Regions from separate parts of the Stenotrophomonas sp. STEN023 genome, predicted to be linked through region 2. Evidence: predicted binding sites of a transcription regulator. Region 2 holds the regulator's gene; each other region holds the start of a gene.
The links. The regulator FliA, encoded in region 2, starts transcription of late flagellar genes. The targets are predictions, from matches to a motif close to TAAAGTTTNNCNNNCNNNGGCCGATAA.
Positions count from the first base shown of each region.

Region 1: the regulator FliA is predicted to act here: its motif matches at 4,728-4,754, upstream of ACVOLV_RS09890 (chemotaxis protein CheW).
Region 3: the regulator FliA is predicted to act here: its motif matches at 2,694-2,720, upstream of ACVOLV_RS17545 (HDOD domain-containing protein).

Region 1 covers NZ_JBRREF010000027.1:10,976-18,499, forward strand. Annotated here, with positions in the region: gene ACVOLV_RS09870 (FAD-binding oxidoreductase) at 44-1,429, opposite strand; gene ACVOLV_RS09875 (GNAT family N-acetyltransferase) at 1,463-2,485, opposite strand; gene ACVOLV_RS09880 (class I SAM-dependent methyltransferase) at 2,599-3,351, opposite strand; gene ACVOLV_RS09885 (flagellar brake protein) at 3,695-4,462, shown strand; gene ACVOLV_RS09890 (chemotaxis protein CheW) at 4,805-5,296, shown strand; gene ACVOLV_RS09895 (hypothetical protein) at 5,421-5,804, shown strand; gene ACVOLV_RS09900 (methyl-accepting chemotaxis protein) at 5,888-7,524, shown strand, end outside.
Region 2 covers NZ_JBRREF010000108.1:1,550-9,073, reverse strand. Annotated here, with positions in the region: gene ACVOLV_RS20250 (chemotaxis protein CheA) at 1-985, opposite strand, end outside; gene ACVOLV_RS20245 (protein phosphatase CheZ) at 989-1,609, opposite strand; gene cheY (chemotaxis response regulator CheY) at 1,609-2,001, opposite strand; gene ACVOLV_RS20235 (RNA polymerase sigma factor FliA) at 2,015-2,764, opposite strand; gene ACVOLV_RS20230 (MinD/ParA family ATP-binding protein) at 2,761-3,645, opposite strand; gene flhF (flagellar biosynthesis GTPase FlhF) at 3,632-5,464, opposite strand; gene flhA (flagellar biosynthesis protein FlhA) at 5,614-7,524, opposite strand, start outside.
Region 3 covers NZ_JBRREF010000075.1:15,897-23,420, forward strand. Annotated here, with positions in the region: gene ACVOLV_RS17520 (hypothetical protein) at 1-34, shown strand, start outside; gene ACVOLV_RS17525 (IclR family transcriptional regulator) at 166-960, opposite strand; gene ACVOLV_RS17530 (SDR family oxidoreductase) at 974-1,309, opposite strand; gene ACVOLV_RS17535 (recombinase-like helix-turn-helix domain-containing protein) at 1,309-1,758, opposite strand; gene ACVOLV_RS17540 (Rieske (2Fe-2S) protein) at 1,755-2,111, opposite strand; gene ACVOLV_RS17545 (HDOD domain-containing protein) at 2,760-3,821, shown strand; gene ACVOLV_RS17550 (phospholipase D family protein) at 4,061-5,632, opposite strand; gene sstT (serine/threonine transporter SstT) at 5,756-6,961, shown strand; gene ACVOLV_RS17560 (AzlC family ABC transporter permease) at 6,961-7,524, shown strand, end outside.

The DNA of each region.
Region 1 (7,524 bases), on a different contig from region 2:
CTCCTGTCCACCCGCCGCCTGCGGTTTTTTCAGAACATCCAAATCAGACAACGCGTTCGCTGACATCCGCCGCCAGCAGCGACACCCCCGGAAATATCCCGTGTTCGTCATAGCGCTGGCGCAGCTTCTGCAGTCGCCGCCAGGCATCGGCGGAGTAACAGCTTGCGACCTCGCTCGAGCGCGATTCGAGATCGAACTCATTGATATAGCTACCGGTGGCAAAAGGCGCCAGCTGATCAAATACACCACGCAGCCAATCGCGGTTCAGATCGTCTTCGTCCTCGTCGTTCCACTGCGCGTAGGTTGAGACGGATAGCCGCCCATGGATCGAGTACGCCGCATCGGCATGCTCATGATTGGGACGCAGAATCAGCAGGCAGAACGTAGCTGGCGAAGGCCGCACCTGCATACCTGCAACCAGCACATCGGCAACCTTGCCGACTGCATCGGTCAATATGTTGTCGGCCCGGTAGCGCTTGCTGACCATGGCCTGCTCGGTCTGCCGGTAGATGGGATCGAAGCTGTCGAACGCCTGCTCGATGAATTCGCCCAGCCAAGGCTGCAGATCCATTTCCAGCGCCCCGTGCAGTGATCCGGCTTCGGCGGCATCATCGCAGAACACGCTGACACTCAAGGCCGCAGGCACACCAGGCGCACCACCAAGCACAAGCATGACCTGCACGCGATGATCGTGCCTGCGTGCACACAAGGCCATCAGCAAGGGTTTGAGCTTGGCCGTATCCAGTATGTAACCGCGTGCCAGCATCGCTTTGGGTGCAGGCCAGGTGCGCAGGTGAAATCGAACGACCACAAAGAACAGGCAGGGACCACCGCCCCGTGCCGCCCAGAACAGCTCCGTATTCTCGGTTTCGCTGACATGCAACAAGCGGCCGTCGGCGGTAACCACGTCCAATGCAAGGATGTTGAAGGTACTCATGCCGCCCCAGGCGTCACAGTTGATGCCCAATCCACCGCCCAACAGAAACCCGGACAAGCCTACTTTCGCACCGTGACCAGTTGGAAATGCCAATCCGTGTGGTGCCAAGGCATGCGTCAACTGGGCGCTGGTCACACCTGGACCTGCGCTCACTGTTTCCTGCTCAACATCTACCTCGATCGCGTTGAGGTGGGCCAGGTCCAGCAGCAGGCCACCACGATGCAGGAAGCTGCCTGCGTAGCTGTGCCCCGAGCCCTTGACCGCAACCCTCAGCCCATGCAGACGCGCGAAGTTCACGCTTTTCAGCACGTCCTCCACCGACGCGGCACGCACGATGTACTCGGGGAACCGTTCGAAATGGCGTCGGTTCCACGCCGTGCTGTAATACCAGCTGGCGTATTCGGCATGATGACGGGACCTGACCTTGCCTTCCAATGTCTGCGAGAAAGCTCGATAGTCGTCGGGTAGCATCTTTACGTGCTGCGGGTCCATGGTGGTTTCCTCGGATCATCCAGAAGACTGAAGTCAGACGGCGACAGCGCTTGTTGCCGAGTAAAGTGGCAACGGCTGCAGGCCAAGCCGGGTCTTGATGCGTGCGTTCAAACGCCCTGCTTCAATGGTGTGTATGCCTGCGCCCAACGCCCATTCGTAGGCATAGGCGAAACTGACGGTATAGGGGCTGTAATCAGTGAGGTCGTAGCGCATCCCGGCCGACCAGATGCACATCAAGGCTCCATCCAGGAAGCAGATCAGGCCGCCGACCACCACACCCTGGTCTTCCACCAATACCAGCCGGATCAAACCGTCACAGGTCCGCACGAAGCGTGCCAGCGTCTGCGCCGGGAAGTACTGCGGCGTTCCGTTACGCGCGGTGGTCTGCTGGCACAACTCGGTGAGCTGCTCAAGGCGATGATCGAACGGCGGGCTGAGCAGATTGATAACACCGCTTCCTGCTGCAAACTTGCGCAGTTGGCGGGTCATTTCATAGCGCCCATCCTTGGGCAATGCCTTGATCACCGCGTCGAAACCTTCAAACCGTGTCATGTCCATGAAGTAGCGATCGACCAGGTACCGCACTGTCAACCCCTGCTCCGCCAATTGCTGCCGGGCCTGATCACTGGCAACGTTCAACACACCTACGTACTGCGCGTCCAACTCGACCGCCAACGCCTTCAACGCGGTGACCAATGCATCCTCTGCCGCCACACCCAGCAGCACGATCACACCACTGTCAAAGCAATGCATCGCATGGCTGAAGAGCGCGCACTGCTCACGATCACTTTGAATGCCCGCAGTGCGCGCAAGCAGACCAAAAGGGTCCACGGTCCGCACCAACTGCAGGTAGGCTGGCACGAAGCCGACCAGCCTCCCGTGTTCGCGTGCCAGCAGGTAAAACGCGCCTTTGATCGCCAACAAGGGCGAACGCTCCGCAGCGCACAGGAAGCGCCAGTCGTAGAAGAACGAGGCGCCACTGGCGCAGTGGAACGCGCAGTACTCGCCTTCATCCATCTGTTCGATGGAATTCAGTATTTCCACTTCAATGGGCATCGCTCTACCCTCGGGGACGCTCACCGCCCCCGGTGACCAGACCAAGGGCAGGAGCGAAGGCATGATTCAATGACAGCAAGTACGTGTTGTCAGGTACCGCTAGCTGCTGGCAGCTAGCGCTTGCGGCACTCGATGATTGCCGCATGCGGCTCATCGACATAGGCCTGCAGCGCCGGCGGCACCTCGCCCAGATCATGACCCGCCATCAGCCGTGGATTCGACCATTTGATCTCTTCCGCGCCGGCCCTGAGCAGCGCCGCCTCGATTGCCTGCTGCGACCAGTACCAGGCATGCACGCTGGCCTCGTACTGGCGATAACGCAGATCCAGGCGCAGACGCCCGCCTTCCTGCCAGGGATTGGCGTCATCATCCGGCGTCAGCGTGAAGCCGCAGCCCTGGTAGTAGCTCGGCGCTGGTGCGTAACGCGCATGGATCGGCAGCGCGACCAAACGGCCACCGGGCTGCAGTGGCGACATCATCTCCGCCGCCATCTGATCCAACTCGGCCAGGGTGGTGGCATAGGGCAGCACATAGACCGCCAGCACAAGATCGAAGTTGCCGTTGGTGGTTTCGTCCAACGTGGAACGGAAGCTGATGTCCAGACCATCGCGCTGCGCGCAGCGGCGGGCATAGTCGAGCATGCCCTCGGCAAGGTCATATCCCACCACCTTGCGAGCACCAGCGCGTTTGAGCAGACGCGAGTAGTAACCGCTGCCGCAGCCATACTCCAGGACATCGAGTCCATCGAGTGGGCCCAGCGCAGCAAACACGCTTGGGGTTTCGATGTACTTCCGGAATGGCCAGGTTGCCATGTCCTCGTAGAGCGCGCCCAACTGATCAAACTGATCTGCTGCTTCCCTGCTCATCTGCTGTTCCCTTTCATTGAGGGTACTGCCCGGAAGTTGCAGATGCTCACGGATCACTGAATGTTAAATTGTGATGCACATCACTTTTTAAAACTATTTCACGGTGTCATCTCGAACATTAAGCCGCCACTCAGGTTCCCGTGTGAAGCCGTCAAAAGCCCGGCAGTCCGGACATTACAGTATCGGCGGAATGTCGCGAGCGCGTAGACAGGTAGCTAAATCAACGCGTGCTGTTGCTGGGCTCGTAACAGACAGACTAAAGATGTTAAAAAGGCGGCCGTTATCACAGTTTGTACCGCCTCCACCGCGGCCACACTGATCACCGCCCAATCGTAAAGTGTCCATGCCCGACCACGAATCGACTGCACCGACGCCCTCGCCACACGCCGGCAACCTGTATGCCGATGATCGCTACATGGTGCGCAACCCGCACCAGGTAAGGCATTTGCTGCAGGCCATGATCGATCAGCGTTCGATGATCAATGTGCACCCCGATGGACGCGACCAGTCTTTCCCTTCGGCGGTGCTGGAGGTGGACATGCAGGGCCTGGTGCTGGATGCCAGCCCGGTCCCGTCAATCAACCGTTCCGTGGAGACCGCAAGCACCCTGCTCTGCTTTGGCCAGGTCGACAAAGTCATGGTGCGCTTCCAGCTGCAGGGCCACCACCGCGTTGAGCGCGGCGACCACACCGCCTTTGAGATGCCGTTGCCGGAGGAGGTTTACCACCTGCAGCGGCGCGAGTTCTATCGCCTGGAAACGCCGGTTGGCGATTCGCCGTATTGCGTGCTGCCTGACCCGGACGGCGGCGAATCCAGCCGCTGGCGCGTACTGGACATCAGCGCAGGCGGCATGGCCCTGCTGCTGCCGCCCGAGCAGAACCTGCTCAAGCTGCAGAGCCGCTACAGCTGCTTGCTGGAGGTTCCCGAAGGGGCGCCGATCAAGGCCTCGTTTGTGGTCTGCAACCTGCGTCAGCAGAAGCAGCCCAACGGCTCGGAGATGACCCGCATCGGCCTGCGCTTCGACGACCTTCCGCGCGGTGCCGACAACATCATCCAGCGCTACATCTTCCGGATCGACCGCCTGCGCAAAGCACGCAGCAACGGGGAGTAAGGCAAGCGCGTCTGTTGGGCTTTGGCTTTGGCTTTGGCTTTCAAGCCGTCATTCCCGCGAAGGTGGGAATCGCCCTGAGCTCCTGCTCCGACCGCGGCTCTGCCTCATGTCGCGCGGTCAAGAACCACAACCAAAGCCAAGCCGAGAGCGATTCCCGCCTACGCGGGAATGACGGCATACGGCGCAAGCCGGGGCTAGCGCCACGGCCAATCCTGCCCGAAATCACACTCCGGGCACCCCATCCCGCGATTCCTGCCTCGGCGCCTAAAGTCCCACCCGCTAGCGCCGATACCGGTGCATCAGCCGCATCGCATCGGCAGCCCGCCAGGACCAGGATCCGCCATGAATGACTCCCGCACCACCGCCACCGATACCACCGGCGGCGAATACCTCAGCTTCACCCTCGGCAACGAGCACTACGGCGTGGACATCCTCAAGGTGCAGGAGATCCGCGGCTATGACGCTGTTACCCGGGTTCCGGATGCGCCGGACTACATCAAGGGCGTCATCAACCTGCGCGGCACCATCGTGCCGGTCATCGACCTGCGCCTGAAGCTGCGCCTGGACGAAGCCCGCTATGACGCCTTCACCGTGATGATCGTGCTCAATGTCGAAGACCGCGTCGTCGGCATCGTGGTGGACAGCGTCTCCGACGTCATCCCGCTCAACGCCGAGCAGATCCGCCCGACCCCGGAATTCGGCGCCGCCGTCGATACCCGCTTCATCTCCGGCATCGGCACCCAGGACGATCGCATGCTGATCCTGCTGGATATCGAAACCCTGCTCGATACCGCCGACCTCGGCCAGCCGAGCGTTGCCGAAGAGGCGGCTTGAGCGGAAATTTCGCAAAGTCGATCACAGTTCCATGCATGCAACTCAAGCCCGGCAACTGCGGGCCGATAGCCATTGCATGCCCGTCCTCCCCGACCGGCCCCACTTTCCCTTCCCGGAGTTTCCGATGTACAAGCATGTACTTCCGCTGTTTGCCGCCACCGTTCTGGCCACCGTCGCGTTCGACGCCGTTGCCGATGCCGAGATGATCCCGCCGGAAACCGCTGCGCGCTTCGCCGGCAAGGACGGCATGGTCTGCGGCAAGGTTGAAAAGGCCCGCTACGCCGAAGGCTCGGAAGGCCAGCCGACCTTCCTGCACATGGGCGGCATGTTCCCGCGCCATACCTTCTCGGCACGTATCGCCGGTAGCAACCGCAGCAAGTTTGGTTTCCCGCTGGAGACGCTGGAAGGCAAGACCGTCTGCGTGATCGGCAAGATCCAGCGCGACGCATCGCGTGCCGAAATCGAAGTGGCATCGCCGGCCAACCTGAAGCTGGCAAACATCAAGTAATCCGCCTTTCGTCACGCCGGCATTGCCGGCGTGCCACCCCGCGCCTGTGACATGGCCGGGCCTGTTCCCGGAGATCGCGCAAGATGCAGTGGATCAACTCGCTGAAACTGAAGCCGAAGCTGATGCTTACTTTCGGCGTCGTGCTGTTCGTCATGTTGTTGCAGGGTGTCGTCGCGTATCGCGGCCTGCACTCGTTGAACAACGTCACCACCGACCTCGCTGAAAACCGCATGCCCAGTCTTCGCACCACCGGTGAGTTGAGCGGCATGGTCAGCGAGTACCGCAACGCGTCCTACCAGAGCCTGGTGCGCGCCAGCGACGACGTCAAAGCCGATGCCAAGGCACGTGCCACCGAACTGCGCATGCAGATCGACACCACCATCGCTGCCTATCCGAAGCTGATCGACAGCCCGGAGCAGAAGAAGTTGTTCGAGGCCTTTGTCGCCGACTGGGGCAAGGCGGCGTCCTCGTACGACGCGGTAACCGAAATGCTGGCATTGGACCTGCCGGATGACGCCATCGACACCTTTGTTGGCGAAACCCGCAACCTGCACCGCAATGCCTATAACGCCCTGCAGGCACTTGCCGCGAACGACAATACCCGCGCCCAGGCCGCAGCCAAGCAGGCCGAAGAAACCTATCGCGCTTCCGCCCTGGTCGGCATCATTGCCGTGCTGGTCGGTGGTGCTGCCGGTCTGGCACTGATCTGGCTGTTTGCCCGCTCGCTGGTTGCAACCATCCGTGGCGCGGTAGACGTAGCCAATGAAGTGGCCAGCGGCAAGCTGGATGGTTCCATCGACGTCTCGCGTGCCGACGAAGTGGGCGATCTGCTGCGCGCCATGCAGCGCATGCAGCGCGACCTGCGCGAACGCATCGACCGTGACCAGGTCATCGCCAGCGAAAACCTGCGTATCCGTACTGCGCTGGATTACTCGTCCACCGGCGTGTTCCTGACCAACAACGATCTTGAGATCGTCTACGCCAACCGCGCCCTGCTCGACAAGCTCAGCGAGCACCACGAGCAAATCGGCGGCGCGCTGACCGACTTCGACGCCAGCAAGCCGCTGGTCGGCCAGCCGGTCACCGTGCTTGAGCACGGCGGCGAAGTTGACCGCAAGGTTCTCGACGGTCTCGAAAAGAACGGCGTATTCAAGCGTGAAATGCGCTTCGGTGACGCCGAGTTCGCACAGACCATTTCGGTGATCCGCGACGACAACAATGTGCCGGTCGGTCACGTGGTCGAGTGGCGCGATCGCAGCACCGAGGCACAGGTCGAGAAGGAAGTGGCGCGCATCATGGAAGCCGCCGCTGCCGGCGACCTCAGCGGCCGCATCGGCACCGCCGACAAGGATGGCTTCTTCCTGCAGCTGGCCGAACAGATCAACAGCCTGCTGGACGCCAATGCGAGCAGCCTGGAGCAGATCTCGGCACTGCTGTCGGCGCTCTCGCGCGGCGACCTGACCGTGCGCATGCACGGCGAGTACCAAGGCGTGTTCGCCACCATGCGTGACGACGCCAACGCCACCGCCGAACAGCTGACCGGCATCGTTGGCCGCATCAAGCAGTCCTCGGTGTCGATCAACTCGTCCGCCAGCGAAATTGCCGCCGGTAACAACGACTTGTCGCGTCGTACCGAGCAGCAGGCCGCCAACCTGGAAGAAACCGCGGCATCGATGGAGGAGCTGACCTCCACCGTGCGGCAGAATGCAGAATCGGCTCG
Region 2 (7,524 bases):
CCAGATCGACTTCCTTCTGCAGCGAGCGGGCAACGTCACGGGCGACCTTCGGGAAGCGCGAGAACACCTTGCCAACCGGCTGCATGCGGGTCCGCATCACCGCCGATTGCAGGCGCGCAGTCGCAATATCCAGCGTGGAAACAGCGCGATCGAGCTCTTCGTCCTTCAAGCGCATGCGCAGCGTTTTGAGCCGGTTGCGTGCCAGCACCAGTTCGCCGATCAGGTTGACGATGGCATCCAGGCGCTTGGTGTCCACGCGCACGGTGTGCTCGGGCTCGGCGGCCTTTGCGGCAGCTGGTTTGGCTGCGCCTGCGGCAGGGCGCGCGGGTGCGGCGGGAGCAGCGGCCGGCTTGGGCTTGGGCGCAGCAGCAATGGCTTGCACGGCGACAGCGCCGGGTGCGGCGCCGCCATGCAGTTTGTCCAACAGGGCTTCGAATTCGTCCTCGTCGATCAGGTCATCGCCGGCCTTTGCCGCAGCGATGGGCTGGGCACCGGGGGTGCCGCTGCCATGCAGTTCGTTGAGCAGGGCTTCGAACTCGTCTTCGCTGATCAGGTCACTGTCGCCCGCAGGCGCAGCAACCGGTTGCGCGACCGCGACGACCGGCGCGGCGCCAACATCGAACTGCGCGATCAGCGCAGCAGGTGCGTGTTCTGGTTCGGTGCCCGAAGAGACTGCGTCGAGCATGGCCTGAAGCCAGTCCAGCGATTGCTGGGCGGCATCAAAATGGTGTGCCAGCAGTTCGGCCTTGCCGGCGCGGGCCATGCCGAGGGTTTCCTCGGCGGCGTGGCACAGTTCCACCATCGGATGGATCGCCAGAAAACCGGCGCCACCTTTGAGTGTGTGGAAACCACGGAATACGGCGTTGAGCTGCTCGCTGTCATGCGGTGCCTGTTCCAGCGTCACCAGCTGCTCGCCGAGGCGATCCAGGATCTCCTGCGCTTCGAGGATGAAGTCGGCGGCGATGTCGTCGGCAAAAGCACTCATGGCTTACAGCCCCAGATCCGAGAGCAGGTCGTCGGCGTCGACCTGCGACACGGCGTGGCGGTCCAGGCCATTGACGGCCGGACCAGCCAGTCCCTGGTTGCGGGCGTCTTCTTCCGGTGGCGGCAGGCCCAGCGCGCCAAAGCCTTCATGCACGCGACGGACGATGCCAACCACGCGGCGGATGATCTGCCCGGTCAGGTCCTGATAGCTCTGGGTCAGCGCCACTTCGGTGAGGTTGTGGCGGATGCGTTCGAGGATTTCGCCTTGGTCGGCATTGAGGCCATCGCTGCGCAGGCGCTCGGTCAGGGCGCGGCATTCCTCGGCCAGATCCAGTGTGCGGTGGGTTGCCTGCTCGGTCATCTGTACCACGTGATCCAGGCGAGCGCAGGCGTCATCCAGCTCGCCGGCTTCGCTGGGCACGCTGGGCAATTCGCCCAGGGCCTGACCCAGTTCGCGTGCGAGCCGGCCCAGGCCGGACATCATCGGCTGGGCGCGCAGGGCGGCCAGCGCGTCGATTTCCCGGCGCCAGCCGGCTTCGTCGCCGCTTTCCAATGCTGCCAGTGCGTCCTGCAGGCGCTGCACCAGGGCCGATTTGTCGTTCAGTGCTTCCCCGAGCTGGTTCATCAGGCGCTCGCTGCCAGGCGTTCGAAGATCTTGCCGAGCTTCTCTTCCAGCGTCTGCGCGGTGAACGGCTTGATGATGTAGCCGTTCACGCCGCTCTGCGCGGCCTCGATGATCTGCTCGCGCTTGGCTTCGGCGGTGACCATCAGGACCGGCAAGGTCTTGAGCTTGGCATCGTTGCGGATGGCCTTGAGCAGCTCGATGCCAGTCATCACCGGCATGTTCCAGTCGGTGACGACGAAATCGAACGGCTGGCTCTGCAGCAGTGACAGCGCGGCATGCCCGTCCTCGGCTTCGGCGGTATTGGTGAAGCCCAGATCGCCGAGCAGGTTCTTGACGATGCGACGCATCGTCGAGAAGTCGTCAACGATCAGGATGCGCATGTTCTTGTTCAAAAGGCTTTCCTCTTCATGGTTCCTCGAGGCCGGCGTCTGCCGCCTCGAAAATCTTCAGCCGCCCGCGCAGGCGCAGCATGGCTTGGCCGTGGATCTGACAGACGCGGGATTCGCTAACGCCCAATACCGCGCCGATTTCTTTCAGGTTCAATTCCTGCTCGTAGTACAGCGACAGCACCAGCTGTTCGCGCTCCGGCAGGTGGCCGATGGCCTTGCCCAGCTCGGCACCGAACTGGCTGCGCTCCAACACCTGCTGCGGGTTGGGGCCGCCGGTGGTCGGGGTGTCCAGTTCGCCCTGGTCTTCGATGCGCGATTCCAGGCTCAGCACCTGCCCGCGCGAGGCATCTTCGACCAGTCGCATATATTCGGGCAGCGGCAGTTCCATCGCTTCGGCCACTTCGCTGGCGCTGGCCGCGCGGCCGCTGCTCTGTTCCAGGCGGCGGATGGTGGCGGCGGCATCGCGGGCGCGGCGGTGTACCGAGCGCGGTACCCAGTCGCCACGGCGGATCTCGTCGATCATCGAGCCGCGGATGCGGATGGATGCATAGGTCTCGAACGATGCGCCCTGCTCGGCGTCATAGCTGCGCGAGGCCTCGATCAGACCCATCATGCCGGCCTGGATCAGGTCATCGACCTCGACGCTGGCCGGCAGGCGCGCGGCCAGGTGGTGGGCGATGCGGCGGACCAGGTCGGCGTGGCGGGTAATGCAGTCATTGGCCGCACTGCGCTGGACTTCACGGTATTGAGCGGCTGCATTGTTCATGCCTTCACCTTCTGCTGGATGATGCGTTCCAGGAAGAACTCAACGCCGCCGCGCGGGGCGGTTGGGGCTTGCCAGCGCGCGGTGCGACGGGCGATTTCGTTGATGGCCAGCGAGGCTGGCGCGGAAGGGTAGAGCTTCACCACCGGCTGCTGGCGCTGCACCGACAGGCGCAGCCAGTCGTCCTGCGGCACGCAGCCCAGGTAGTTCAGCGAGACATCGATCAGGAACTTCTCGCAGACCCGCACCAGCTTTTCGTACAGGGCGCGGCCTTCATTAGGGTCGCGCACCATGTTGGCGACGACCTGGATGCGGTCCACGCCGCGCTCGCGCGAGAGCACCTTGATCAGCGCGTAGGCATCGGTGATCGAGGCCGGCTCGTCGCAGACCACCACCACGGTGTCCTGGGCGGCTTGGCAGAAGGTCAGCACGCTGTCGGTGATGCCGGCGGCGGTGTCGATGATCATCACATCGAGCTCGCGTTCCAGCTCGGAGAAGACATTGACCAGGCCAACGTGCTCGGCCGGCTGCAGTTCGGCCATGTGCCGACGGCCCGAGGCGGCGGGCACGACCAGCACGCCGTTCGGACCTTCGATGATGACTTCTTCCAGCGTGGCGCGGCCGGCGACCAGATCGGCCAGGGTGTGCTTGGGTTGCAGGCCCAGCACCACGTCGATGTTGGCCAGGCCCAGGTCGGCGTCGAGCAGCAGGGTGCGTTTGCCCATGCCTGCCAGTGCCACGGCCAGATTGGCCGAGACATTGGTTTTACCTACACCGCCCTTGCCGCCAGTGACCGCGATGGTGCGTACCGGGCCGGCTGGTTCGTGCCGGGTTGCCGACAGCGGGAAGGTGTTGGTCAGCTTGGCGTACTCACGCGACTGCATTGTTCAACTCCGTGTTGCAGGGCATATCGGCCGCGCGGCGCAAATCTTCAAGGCGGAGTACAAGATTTGCGGCAGAGGCCCGATAAAGGTCTTCCGGGACGTCCTGGCCGTCGGTCACCCAGGTGATCGGCAGGCGGTGATCGACCGCCACCGACAGGGCCGAACCGAAGCGGCCGGTCTCGTCCAGCTTGGTCAGCACCACGCCCTGCGGGTTGGCGGCGCTGAAGCGGCGCACCACTTCGTCCATGTCCTGGAAGGCGGTGTTGGCCGGCAGCACCAGCAGGGTGCGGATCTGGCCGGCGGCGCGCAGCCACTGCAGCTGGGCAGTGAGGGCGCGGTCGCGCTGGCCCAGGCCGGCGGTGTCGATCAGCACCAGCTTGTAGTCGGCCAGCTTCTGCAACAGCTGGTTCAGGTCGGTGCCGCTATTGGCCTCGTGCACGGCGATGCCGAGCTGGCGGCCGAAGCCGTACAGCTGCTCGCGGGCGCCGATGCGCTGGGTATCGGTGGTGACCAGGGCCACGTCGCGGGCGGCATGGGCTTCGGCGAAACGCGAGGCCAGCTTGGCGATGGTGGTGGTCTTGCCGGCACCGGTGGGGCCGACCAGGGCGATGACGCCACCGGTTTCCATCGGGTCGACCGGTGCGATCGGCAGCTTCTTCGAGATCAGGCCCAGCATCAGCCCGCGCGCGCGGCTGGGGTCGATGTCGGCCGGGATCTGGGTGGCGACGTCGCGCGCCAGGCCCGCGTCGAAACCGTATTCGTCCATCAGGTCCAGCGCATTGGCGCGTACCGCGCTGCCGCGCAGGCGTTCATCGGTGAAGCGGTTCATCTCGCGCTCGATCAGGTGGCGCATGCCGGCAACTTCCTGGCGCAGCTGGCTGAGTTGTTCGTCGTCGCGGGTGATGATCACTGGTGCGTTGGTGCCTGCACTCACCGGGGAGCTGGCGACGGCGGCGGCAGGTTCAGTGGATTCAACAGCGCTGGCGATCAGGCCTTCAGCGGGCTGCGGGGTAGCGACTGCAGCGATGGCTGCTACCGCAGCGACCGGCGCTGCGATTGCCTCGATTGCGGGCGCTACTGTGACGGGTGCGATGGCGGCCGGGGCTGGATTGAGCACCGGTGCCGCGGGAAGTGCCGGGATGGCTGCGGCAACGGTCGGCTGCGGCAACTCCGGCTCCGGCATCGGCGGGTCGATGACAAAGCGAGCGCGTTCCATCGGTGCAGGCGGCTCGATGGTGACGGCGGCGATGGCGTCGGCAAAGCTGGCCTGCTGGCTGACCGCGGGTGCGGCGGCCAGCGGCGCGACCGCAGCGGCGCTGCCGGCGGGACGGAAAGCCGGCACCACCGGCAGTTCGTCGGCGCTGGCCGGCTGGGTGGCGAAGACGGGCTGCGAGACCGGCGCGCGCGGAGCAACCGGTTCAACGTCGGCGGACTTGAGCAGGCCGGCGAAACGGCTGCCCGGTGCCAGCTCGATGCTGTTGTCGATGGAGCGGCCGGTGGCGCCAACCGCCGAACGTGCCAGCGCGGCGACGGCCGAGGTGGTGGCGGTGACCGGTTCCGGCTCCGGCGTCTTGCGGCGGGTCATCGCGGCCATGATGGCTTCGGCGGCGCTGCGTGGCTTGGCCGGTGCCGGTGGGGCCGGGCGGGTGGCTTCCAGGGCCTGCTTCACTGCGGTTTCGTCGTAATGCGCGGCCGCCACGATCTCCACACCTTCCTCGATCCGGCGGTTGGACAGGATCACGGCATCGGGGCCATGTTCCTTGCGCACGAGGTTCATGGCGGTGCGCATGTCAGCGGCGACGAAACGTTTGATCTTCATGCTTTGGTACCGGGAGTGAGGCGGCGAAGGAGTGGCGTTGGCGATGTCGAACATGACGAAGCGGGCTCCTTCTTGCGGAATGGGGGCGGTGCAACAGGTGTCTGGTTTCCGTCACCGGCATGGCTGCCGGTGTCGGCTTTCGGGCTGCCTCAGCTGATCGTGCCGACCAGCTTCAGGCGTTTGTCTTCCGGTACTTCGCTGTAGGCCAGGACCGACAGCGAGGGAACGCTGTGGCGGACCAGGCGTGCCAGCGCGGCGCGGACCGGGGCCGGTACCAGCACTACAGCCGGTTCGTTTCGGGCCTCCTGCTTGCCGACGCAGTCGGCAAGGCTTTGGTGGAGGCGTTCGGCGAGACCAGGTTCCAGTGCGGCGCCATTGCCTTGTGTTGACTCCTGCAAGACGCGTTCCAATTGCGGGTTGAGGGTGAACACCGGCAGCTCGGGCGAGGAACCGGCGATCTCCTGCACGATGAAGCGGCCCAGTGCATTGCGTACTGAGGCGGTAAGTGCCGCGGCGTCCTGGGTGACTGCGGCGGCTTCGACCAGCGCTTCGGCGATCTTGCGCAGCTGGCGGATCGGGATGCGCTCGACCAGCAGGTTCTGCAGCACGCGGGCCACGGTGGACAGCGGCAGCGCCTTGGGCGACAGGTCTTCGGCCAGCTTGGGCGCGCTCTTGGCCAGGGTCGCCAGCAGCTGCTGCACTTCCTCGTGGCCAAGCAGTTCCGGGGCGTGCTCGCGGATCAGGTGCGACAGGTGGGTGGCAACCACGGTGGCCGGATCGACCACGGTGTAACCCAGCGATTCGGCATGGGCTCGCTGATGCGGCTGGATCCAGGTGGCGTCCAGGCCGAACGCCGGGTCTTTGCCGGCAATGCCTTCCAGCTTGCCCATGGCGCTGCCCGGGTCCAGTGCCAGTTCGCGGTCCGGATGGATGTCGGCGGTGCTGACCGGTACGCCGTGGATCAGCAGGCGGTAATGGGTAGCCGGCAGCTCCAGGTTGTCGCGGATGTGGACCGGTGGAATCAGGAAGCCCAGGTCCTGGGTGAGCTTGCGGCGCACGCCCTTGATGCGCGTCATCAATTCGCCGCCCTGGGCCTTGTCGACCAGCGGAATCAGCCGGTAGCCCACTTCCAGACCGAGCGGATCAACCGGGCGCAGCTCGTCCCAGGTCAGTTCAGCGGTGGGGGCGGGCTGCGGCTGGCCGAGTGCGTTCAGGCCGCCTTCGTTGGCGGTGGCTTCGTTGCTTGCGGGCTTGGCGGCAGCGGTGGTCTCGCGTTTCCACAATTTCCACGCGATGAAGCCGAGGATCGCCGCCAGGGTGAGGAAGGCGAGGTTCGGCATACCCGGCACCAGGCCGACCAGGCCGATGATGCCGGCGGTGATGGCCAGTGCGCGGTACTGGCCAAACACCTGGCCCATCATCGCCTCGCTCATGTCCTGCGAGCGCGAGGCACGGGTGACCAACATGGCCACGGCACTGGAGACCAGCAGGGCCGGCAGCTGTGCCACCAGGCCGTCACCGATCGACAGCAGCGTATAGGTGGCGGCGGCGTCACCGAACGGCATATCGTGCTGCAGCACGCCCACGGCGAGGCCGCCGAGCATATTGATGAAGAGGATCAGGATGCCGGCGATGGCGTCGCCACGGATGAACTTGCTGGCACCGTCCATTGCACCGTAGAAGTCGGCTTCCTCGCGGACTTCCTCGCGGCGCAGCTTGGCTTCTTCGCGCGTCAGCAAACCGGCGTTGAGGTCGGCGTCGATCGCCATCTGCTTGCCGGGCATGGCGTCCAGGATGAAGCGGGCGGTCACTTCCGACACGCGCCCGGCACCCTTGGTGATGACCACGAAGTTGATGATGGTCAGGATCGCGAAGACCACGATGCCGACCGCGTAGTTGCCGCCGATGACGAATTCGCCAAAGGCGGCGATCACCTTGCCGGCGGCTTCATGGCCATCCTGGCCGTTGAGCAGGATCACGCGGGTGGAGGCCACGTTCAGCGCCAGCCGCAGCATGGTGGTGACCAGCAGCACGATCGGGAAGATGGTGAAGTCCAGCGG
Region 3 (7,524 bases), on a different contig from region 2:
GATGGGCGTGCGTCTGTACAAGCAGAAGAAGTAAGTCGACCCGGCTGCGCTGTATCGATGCCCGCGGCAGGGCTGTCCGAATCCTTGCGGATTCGGGCGTCGAGGTCAGCGAAACAGGCAAACAACGACAGCAATGTGTAGTGATTGAATGCAGCATCAATCCAGCTAGGACGCGTGCAGGAATCCCTCGATTTCGAGCGCGGCTTTCTTTACCTGCATGCTCAGCGACAGCTTCAGGTCCGGGGGCAGCACCGAGCGCGGAACCATCACGCTGATCGACGCCAGCACATTGCCTTCGGGATCCCTGAGCGGGTACGCAATCGATGACACACCGGGTTGGTAGTACGACTCGCTGATGGCATGGCCGCGGGCGCTGTCGCTGCCAAGTAGGTCGATCAGCTCCTGGGGCGTTTTCGGGCCTTGCTCTGAGGTGGAAGAAAAACTCGGCTCGGGGAACAACGTGTTTACTTCCTGCTGTGGCAGTGACATCAGCAGTACCCGACCGATCGCGGTGCAATGCGCCGGAAGACGGGTGCCGACGCCAACGCCCGAGCCGACTTCGCCGATCGCGCACGCCCGGGCGACGTAGACAATATCGCGCCCATCCAGTACGCATAGGTGTGCCGAGTAGCTGCTCGTATCGCGCAGGCGCTGTATCACCGGCTGCCCGATCTGCACGATGTCCATCGATGACAGATAGTCAAAGCCCAGGCGCAGCACGCTGATGCCAAGGCTATAGCCGCCGCTGGCTGTATTGCGGGTGAGGAAGCGCATCTGTTCCAGCGTCTGTACTGTGCGATACACCGAGGCTTTGGGCAGCCCAGTACGCTGGCAGACCTGGGTGAAGCTCAGCTCACCGCGGTTCTGTCCAAACAGCAACAGCATGTTCAGGCCCTTTTCCAGTGCCGGCACCATGTAGCGGGTCGGTTCTTTCAGCGTTGTTGCCTGGGGCGATAACATTTCCGCCATCCTTCTAGTTGAAAACAAAGCGGCCATTGACGGCACGGTGCTTTACCTGCCCGCCGACGAAATCAGAGAGATCGGACGGCAGGTAAAGCACCGTGCCGTCAGTGGCTGCCGGGATATGCACGCACGATAGGTTGCGAACGTTGTGGTAGAGCGCGTGACGGTCTGGTACGTACTCGGTGGCCTCGCAGCGGGTCGGGCAGGGCGCGATTGCATGGGCGCAGATACCGTCGGCACCGAGTTCGCGCGCCATGGAGCGTGTCGTTGCCAGTACTGGGCCTTTGCTTGCCACATTGACCAACAACAGCGCTGCGCCCCATGGGGCGGTATCGGAGACGAGCATCACGATCTTGCCGTTTGCGGATGCGCGCTGACCGGGCTCATGCGCTTGGCGGAACTTCTGGTTGCGCGCATCGGAGGCGAAATTGCACCAACCTCGATGCCGTGGTACCAGCAGACGATGCGGCGCCCGCCCTGGTTCCAGCCGGTCGCCAGGCGTGCACCACGGTGCGGGCAGCAGTCTTCCAGTGCATGCACGCGACCATGGTTGTAGGCGCCGATGTCGTTGAGTTGCTCGACGAGGTCGGCGACCTCGCTTGCGCCATTGCCTGGGGCCCGCTCCAAAGCTTGCGCGAGTCGCAGTTCGCGCTCTGTGGGGACACGTGTGCGGGTCTGCCAGACGATGCTGCGGTACTGGCCGGGCTGCTCGATGGCGCCGGCGCCGGGATCATTGCTCGGGAGTGGCTTCTGCCACTGATCGAGCTGCGGATTGAAATCCGGTCGTGTACTCATGCAACTTCCTCCACGGCTCTTTCGATCCTCGACAGATCGATCTGGATGTCCTCACCCTGCAGCCGTAACGGGTAGCTGCGCAGGTTGCGGCCGCCAGGTTCGCGCAGGCGGCGGCCTGTGCGGATGTCGAACACCGCTTCATGCAGTGGGCATACGACCGTGGCGTCCTCGACGAATCCTGGGCTGAGCAGGGCATGGGCATGTGGGCAGACATCCTCGAGGGCGTAGTGGTAGCCATCGACCATGAATATGCCGATTGCCTTGCCGGCGACCTTGGCCGCAATAGGGTATTCGTCGCGTACCTGCGACTGATTGAAAACCGGTTTCCATGTCATATTGTTCTGCCCGCTCATCGGTATTGAGGGTGAGGTTTTATATTTGAAACTAAATCTCATTACAGAAACTATGATTCAACATAGCAGCAGCTGGATTGGCTGCAATAAGGAAAGCGGCCGTCTCCATGTGCTGTTATTCACAGATTCGATATTTCGTTGGATCTATTTACTTTGCACTCGGAGGATCAGCGATATGCGTTCTGTTGGTCGAAGATGTCTGGTTTGACGGGTGAAACTAAATATTCATTCATGTGCCATGTTTCATGGGCTTTGGTCTACTTCTGCTACTGCATGTTGCTTGTCAGTGCTGGGCTTGGCAGGTGTCCAATAACGCCCGGGAGCGGAACGTGGTGATGCGAATCGAGGATTCTTGGAACTGTTGTTAAATCGCGGTCGGGGTGGCTTGTTAATGGTCATGGCTGCGGCCATGGTGATGTATGGAGAATTGAATGAGAAACAATTTGTTCAATCGAATATAGAATCGCTTATTGTCGGGTTGCTTTGGGATTTGTCTTAAAAGAACTTTGATTGATTAGAAAGTGGAGTGGGTTTGGCAGTGTTGTTTTATTCATTTTTGTAATCGCCAGTGTCGGCCGCCGTTAAAGGAAATCAACCGTAGGCCGATATACAAGGCAGTTCTCCGCGCGGACCGTTTCTGCTTCTCTCATGGTGATTATTTCGGCAGTGCTTGCAGCAGTTGTGGTCGGAGGCCTGGTCTGGCTCTGGCTGCGTGGCAATGACGAAGCGGCGCGGCCGCAGCGACGCACGTATGCAACTGTTGAAGGCGAGACCGGCATCGCCGTGCCCGCGCCGGGTCCGGAGGGTTGCACTGAAGATATGCGGCGGCGTTTTCTGCTTGCTGCGCTCGGTGTCGTTGAGGGGGGGGATGACGAGTTGCGGGTGCAGCGGGCGGTAGTGGACGATGTGGTTGCGGCGTTGAGCCGTACCGATCTGTCCTCGCGTTACACGCCTCGGCGGCCGAACCTGTTGCCGCAGCTCATTCAGAGTGTCAATGACAGCACAGCCTCGTCGCGTTCAATCGCGCGCATCATTGGCAGTGACGCGGTACTGGCGGCTACGCTGCTGCGCATCGCCAACAGTTCGCTCTACCGTCTGCAACAGCAGGATGTACAGAGCATCGAGCGGGCGGTGACCCTGATCGGCAACGATGGCATCCGCCAGATCATCTCCGCCGCACTGGTGCAGCCGGTGATGGAGTCGGCCACCGGCGTGGATGCCGAGTTCGCACGGCTGTTGTGGGAGCACACTCTGCGGGTGTCACTTGCCGCGGCCGATCACGCGCGCAGCGTCGAGCGCGAGGACGGTTTTGCAGCACAGTTGGCGGGCTTGCTGCTGGGGCTAAGTGCGGCGATGGCGATGCAGGCTGCCGCCGACGTGCTCGCCAGGCCACCGCTGCGTACACGCGAGCCCGGCACGCTGCTGGAAGTGCTGGCGCGCTGCAGTGCACCTACAGCGGTGCGGATTGCCGAGCATTGGAAGCTCTCCGCGCCCATCGTGCAGGCGCTCAAGCAGGTGGATGCAGATGCGGCCACTGGTTTGGCGCGCTCACTGCAGATAGGCCAGCTTGCGGCCAGTGCGGCGATGCTGCATGCGCAGGGCTTGATGACCGAGGCCGACGCCTGTGCCGCACTCGCTGGCGAGCTGCCCGAGCACGTGGCGATGTGGCTGTGGAAGCGGATGCATCAGGCTGACGGTGTGCAGGAGTGAGCCATCCATGCACGCTGGACGCGGGTCGGTGCTGTTCTCTTGTCGGGTTGAAAGCACTTGCCGCTATCCGGCGCGGAGTGCAGCGGTAACTCCAGCAGCGTAGCCAGGGTAAGCGCAACTCACCCGTTGCGAGGATCTGCCGATCTGTCACACCTTCAGCCCACGTCCCCGGGTGCGCAGCGCTTACCCGCGCTACGGTTCCTCAGGCTTCACGAATTTCGCGTGGTTTGAGGCTTCATTCACAGCTGCGATTCCAACGGCAGCCAGCTGATCACCCTGGTGCTGGCACGCTGCATCAGGCTGGTGTCCGGTTCGGTGCGCAGGCTGATTGGCGGGGTCTTGTTGCGGTCAAGCCAGCGCAGCTCGTGATCCTTGTTGAGGTAGGTCCAGTAGCTCAACTCTGGGCTGGAAAGGCGCAGGTATTCCTGTTGCAGCCGTGCAGCCAGCACCGGATCATCGAACAGTGCGCCCATTTCGGTATTGAGGTAGGCCGAGCGCGGGTCGAGGTTGAATGAGCCGACGAAGCCGCGTCGGTCGTCCACCACGAAGGCCTTGGTGTGCAGGCTTGCGCCACTGCTGCCGAAGGTGGATGCCTTCTCGACGTGGCCATGGGCCTTGAGCTCGTACAGCTGCACGCCCCCGGCCAGCAATGGCCGGCGGTAGTGCATATAGCCGCTATGCACGGCAGCCACGTCATTGGCGGCCAACGAATTGGTGATGATGCCGACCTGGACGCCGCTTTGCGCCTGCGCGATCAGCCCCTTGGTGCCGGCCGCGCCGGGGACGAAGTAGGGCGATATCAGCAAGGACTTGTGCTTTGCGCTGCCCAGTACCTCGACCAGGTGGCTCACCAGCCAGTCGCTGCTGTCGCCGCCAAGCGGCTTGCGTGGTGGATCGGAGCGGATGTGAACGCCGTCAGTCCAGTACAGGTCCAGCTGTTTGCCGAGGTAGGCATCGGTGAAGCGCGCGCGCACCCGTTCCAGATAGGGCGCGGCCTCCTGTTGGCGGGCATCCAGCTCGGCCTGGCTGATGAAGTTGGCCATCTGCTGGTCGGTGCTGTAATGCAGGGCTGCAATTGGCACTACCGCGTCGCTGTTCCAGAAGTCATCGAATACCGTGCTGGCCTCGTGGGTCACAGGGCCCGCGAGGAGCAGGTCCAGGTCGCGGAAGTTCACGTCCGGGCGCGCATCGAAGTATTCCGCGCCGATATTGCGGCCGCCGACGATGGCGACGCGACCATCGGCGATCCAGGCCTTGTTATGCATGCGGTGGTTGATGCTGAAAACCCGCTGCACCATCTCGACAAGGCGCCATAGGCCGTCGCGATTGCGGAACGGGTTGTACAGGCGGATCTCGATGTTGGGGTGGTTGTCCAACGCCAGCATCTGCGGGTCCAGCCCGGCGGCGTTCATGTCATCCAGCAACAGGCGCACGCGCACGCCGCGGTCGGCCGCCTGGTAGACGTCATGTGCAAGCAGGTGGCCGAGCATGTCGTCGTGCCACATGTAGTACTGCAGGTCCAGGCTGCGTCCGGCCTGACGGGTGATGATGGAGCGCGCCGCATAGGCTTCGAGCCCGTCAGACAGGTAAACCGCGCCGCTTTTGCCCGGATGTTCAGCCAGCAACGGCTGCAGTTGGCGGTCGATCAAGGTCTGTTGTGCCTGCAGTGGCAAGGCCTGTGAAGGCGCACCGACTGCCTTCGGGGTGAGGTGGTCGCCCAGCAGCAGGCCGCTGCCGATCAGCAACACCACCGCGCCGAGCAGGTAAGCCAACCAGCGCAGCAGACGTTTGGGACGATGCTTGGTTTCCATGCGCGCATCCTAGCGGGGTTCGCGTGTTGGCGGCAGTTTGTCCTGGTTCCGTGACGTTCCGGGGGTGCGGCCAACGCCCCCGGTGGGCGAGAATCGGGGTTTGCGTTTGCCGTGAGTGCTGTAATGACTGAACGTTCCACCTCTTCCCGGGCGCCCAGCCTGGTGCTGCAGATTGTCATCGGCCTGATCGCCGGTATCGTGTTGGCGCTGGTCTGGCCTACGGGCGCAACGGCCGCGGGGCTGCTGGGCACGGTGTTCATTACCGCGCTGAAAGCGGTGGCGCCGGTGTTGGTGCTGGTTCTGGTTACGGCGTCCATCGCCAACCACCAGCGCGGCCAGAAGACCCATATGCGGATGATCCTGGTGCTGTACATGATCGGCACGCTGGCGGCGGCGCTGGTGGGTGTGGCGGCAAGTTTTCTGTTTCCCAGCAAGTTGACGCTGAAGACCGCCGAGGCCGGCATGAGTGCGCCGGGAGGTATCGGTGAGGTGCTCAATACCTTGCTGATGCAGATCGTCGACAACCCGGTGCACGCACTGCTTGATGCAAATTACATCGGCTTGTTGGCATGGGCAGTGGGCCTTGGCCTGGCATTGCGTCACGCCAGCCAGACCACCCGCACGTTGGTCAGCGACCTGTCCGACGCCATCACCCGGCTGGTGCGGCTGGTGATCAAGCTCGCGCCGCTGGGTGTGTTCGGCATCGTTGCCTCGGTGTTGGCCGAGTCAGGCTTGGGCGCATTGAAGGACTACCTGCATCTGCTCGCAGTGCTGGTAGGTGCAATGTTGTTCATGGCTTTCGTTGGCAATCCGCTGATCGTCGCCGTGGTGACCCGCCGCAATCCGTATCCGTTGGTGTTGCGTTGCCTGCGCGACAGTGGCATCACCGCGTTCTTCACCCGTTCCTCGGCGGCCAATATCCCGGTCAACATGGAACTGTGCCGCAAGCTCGGCCTGCACGAGGACACCTACTCGGTGGCGGTGCCGCTGGGCGCGACCATCAATATGGCCGGTGCGGCAATCACCATTTCGGTACTGACGCTGGCCGCAGTGCATACCTTGGGCTTCCCGGTAGATCTGGGCACGGCGTTGCTGCTCAGCGTGGTTGCCGCGATCGGTGCCTGCGGTGCATCCGGCGTGCCGGGTGGCTCGTTGCTGCTGATCCCATTGGCTTGCGGCCTGTTCGGTATTTCCGATGATGTCGCCATGCAGGTGGTCGGAGTCGGCTTCATCGTCGGCGTGGTCCAGGATTCAGCGGAAACCGCATTGAACTCATCCACCGATGTGGTGTTTGTCGCCGCAGCCGAACAAGCACGCGGTCACGCCTGATGAGCACCGCCGCGCGCATCACACCAGCGGTACGCATCGGTATCTCGATAGCGATTGCGACGGGCCTGTATGGCATCTCGTTTGGTGCGCTGGCGGTTGCATCGGGTTTCAGCGTGGCGCAGACCGCTGCACTGAGCCTGCTGATGTTCACCGGTGGCTCGCAGTTCGCTTTCATCGGTGTGATTGGTGCTGGCGGTGCGGGTGCGGCGGCGTTTGGCGCGGCCACCTTGCTGGGCATCCGCAACGCGGTATACGGCGCGCAGATCAACCGCATGCTGCGCCCGCGTGGCTGGCTCAGGCCGTTGGCCGCGCAGGTCACCATCGATGAATCGGCTGCCACTGCAGCCAGTCAGACCGAACCGCTGGAGCAGCGGCGCGGCTTCTGGGTGGCGGGGCTGGGTGTTTACCTGTGCTGGAACCTGTTCACCCTGTTGGGTGCCTTGCTCGGTGATGCGTTGGGTGACCCGCGCCAGTGGGGCCTGGATGGTGCGGCGGTGGCGGCGTTTCTTGGTTTGCTGTGGCCGCGGCTACGTTCGCGCGAGCCCATTGCAATCGCCGTGGTC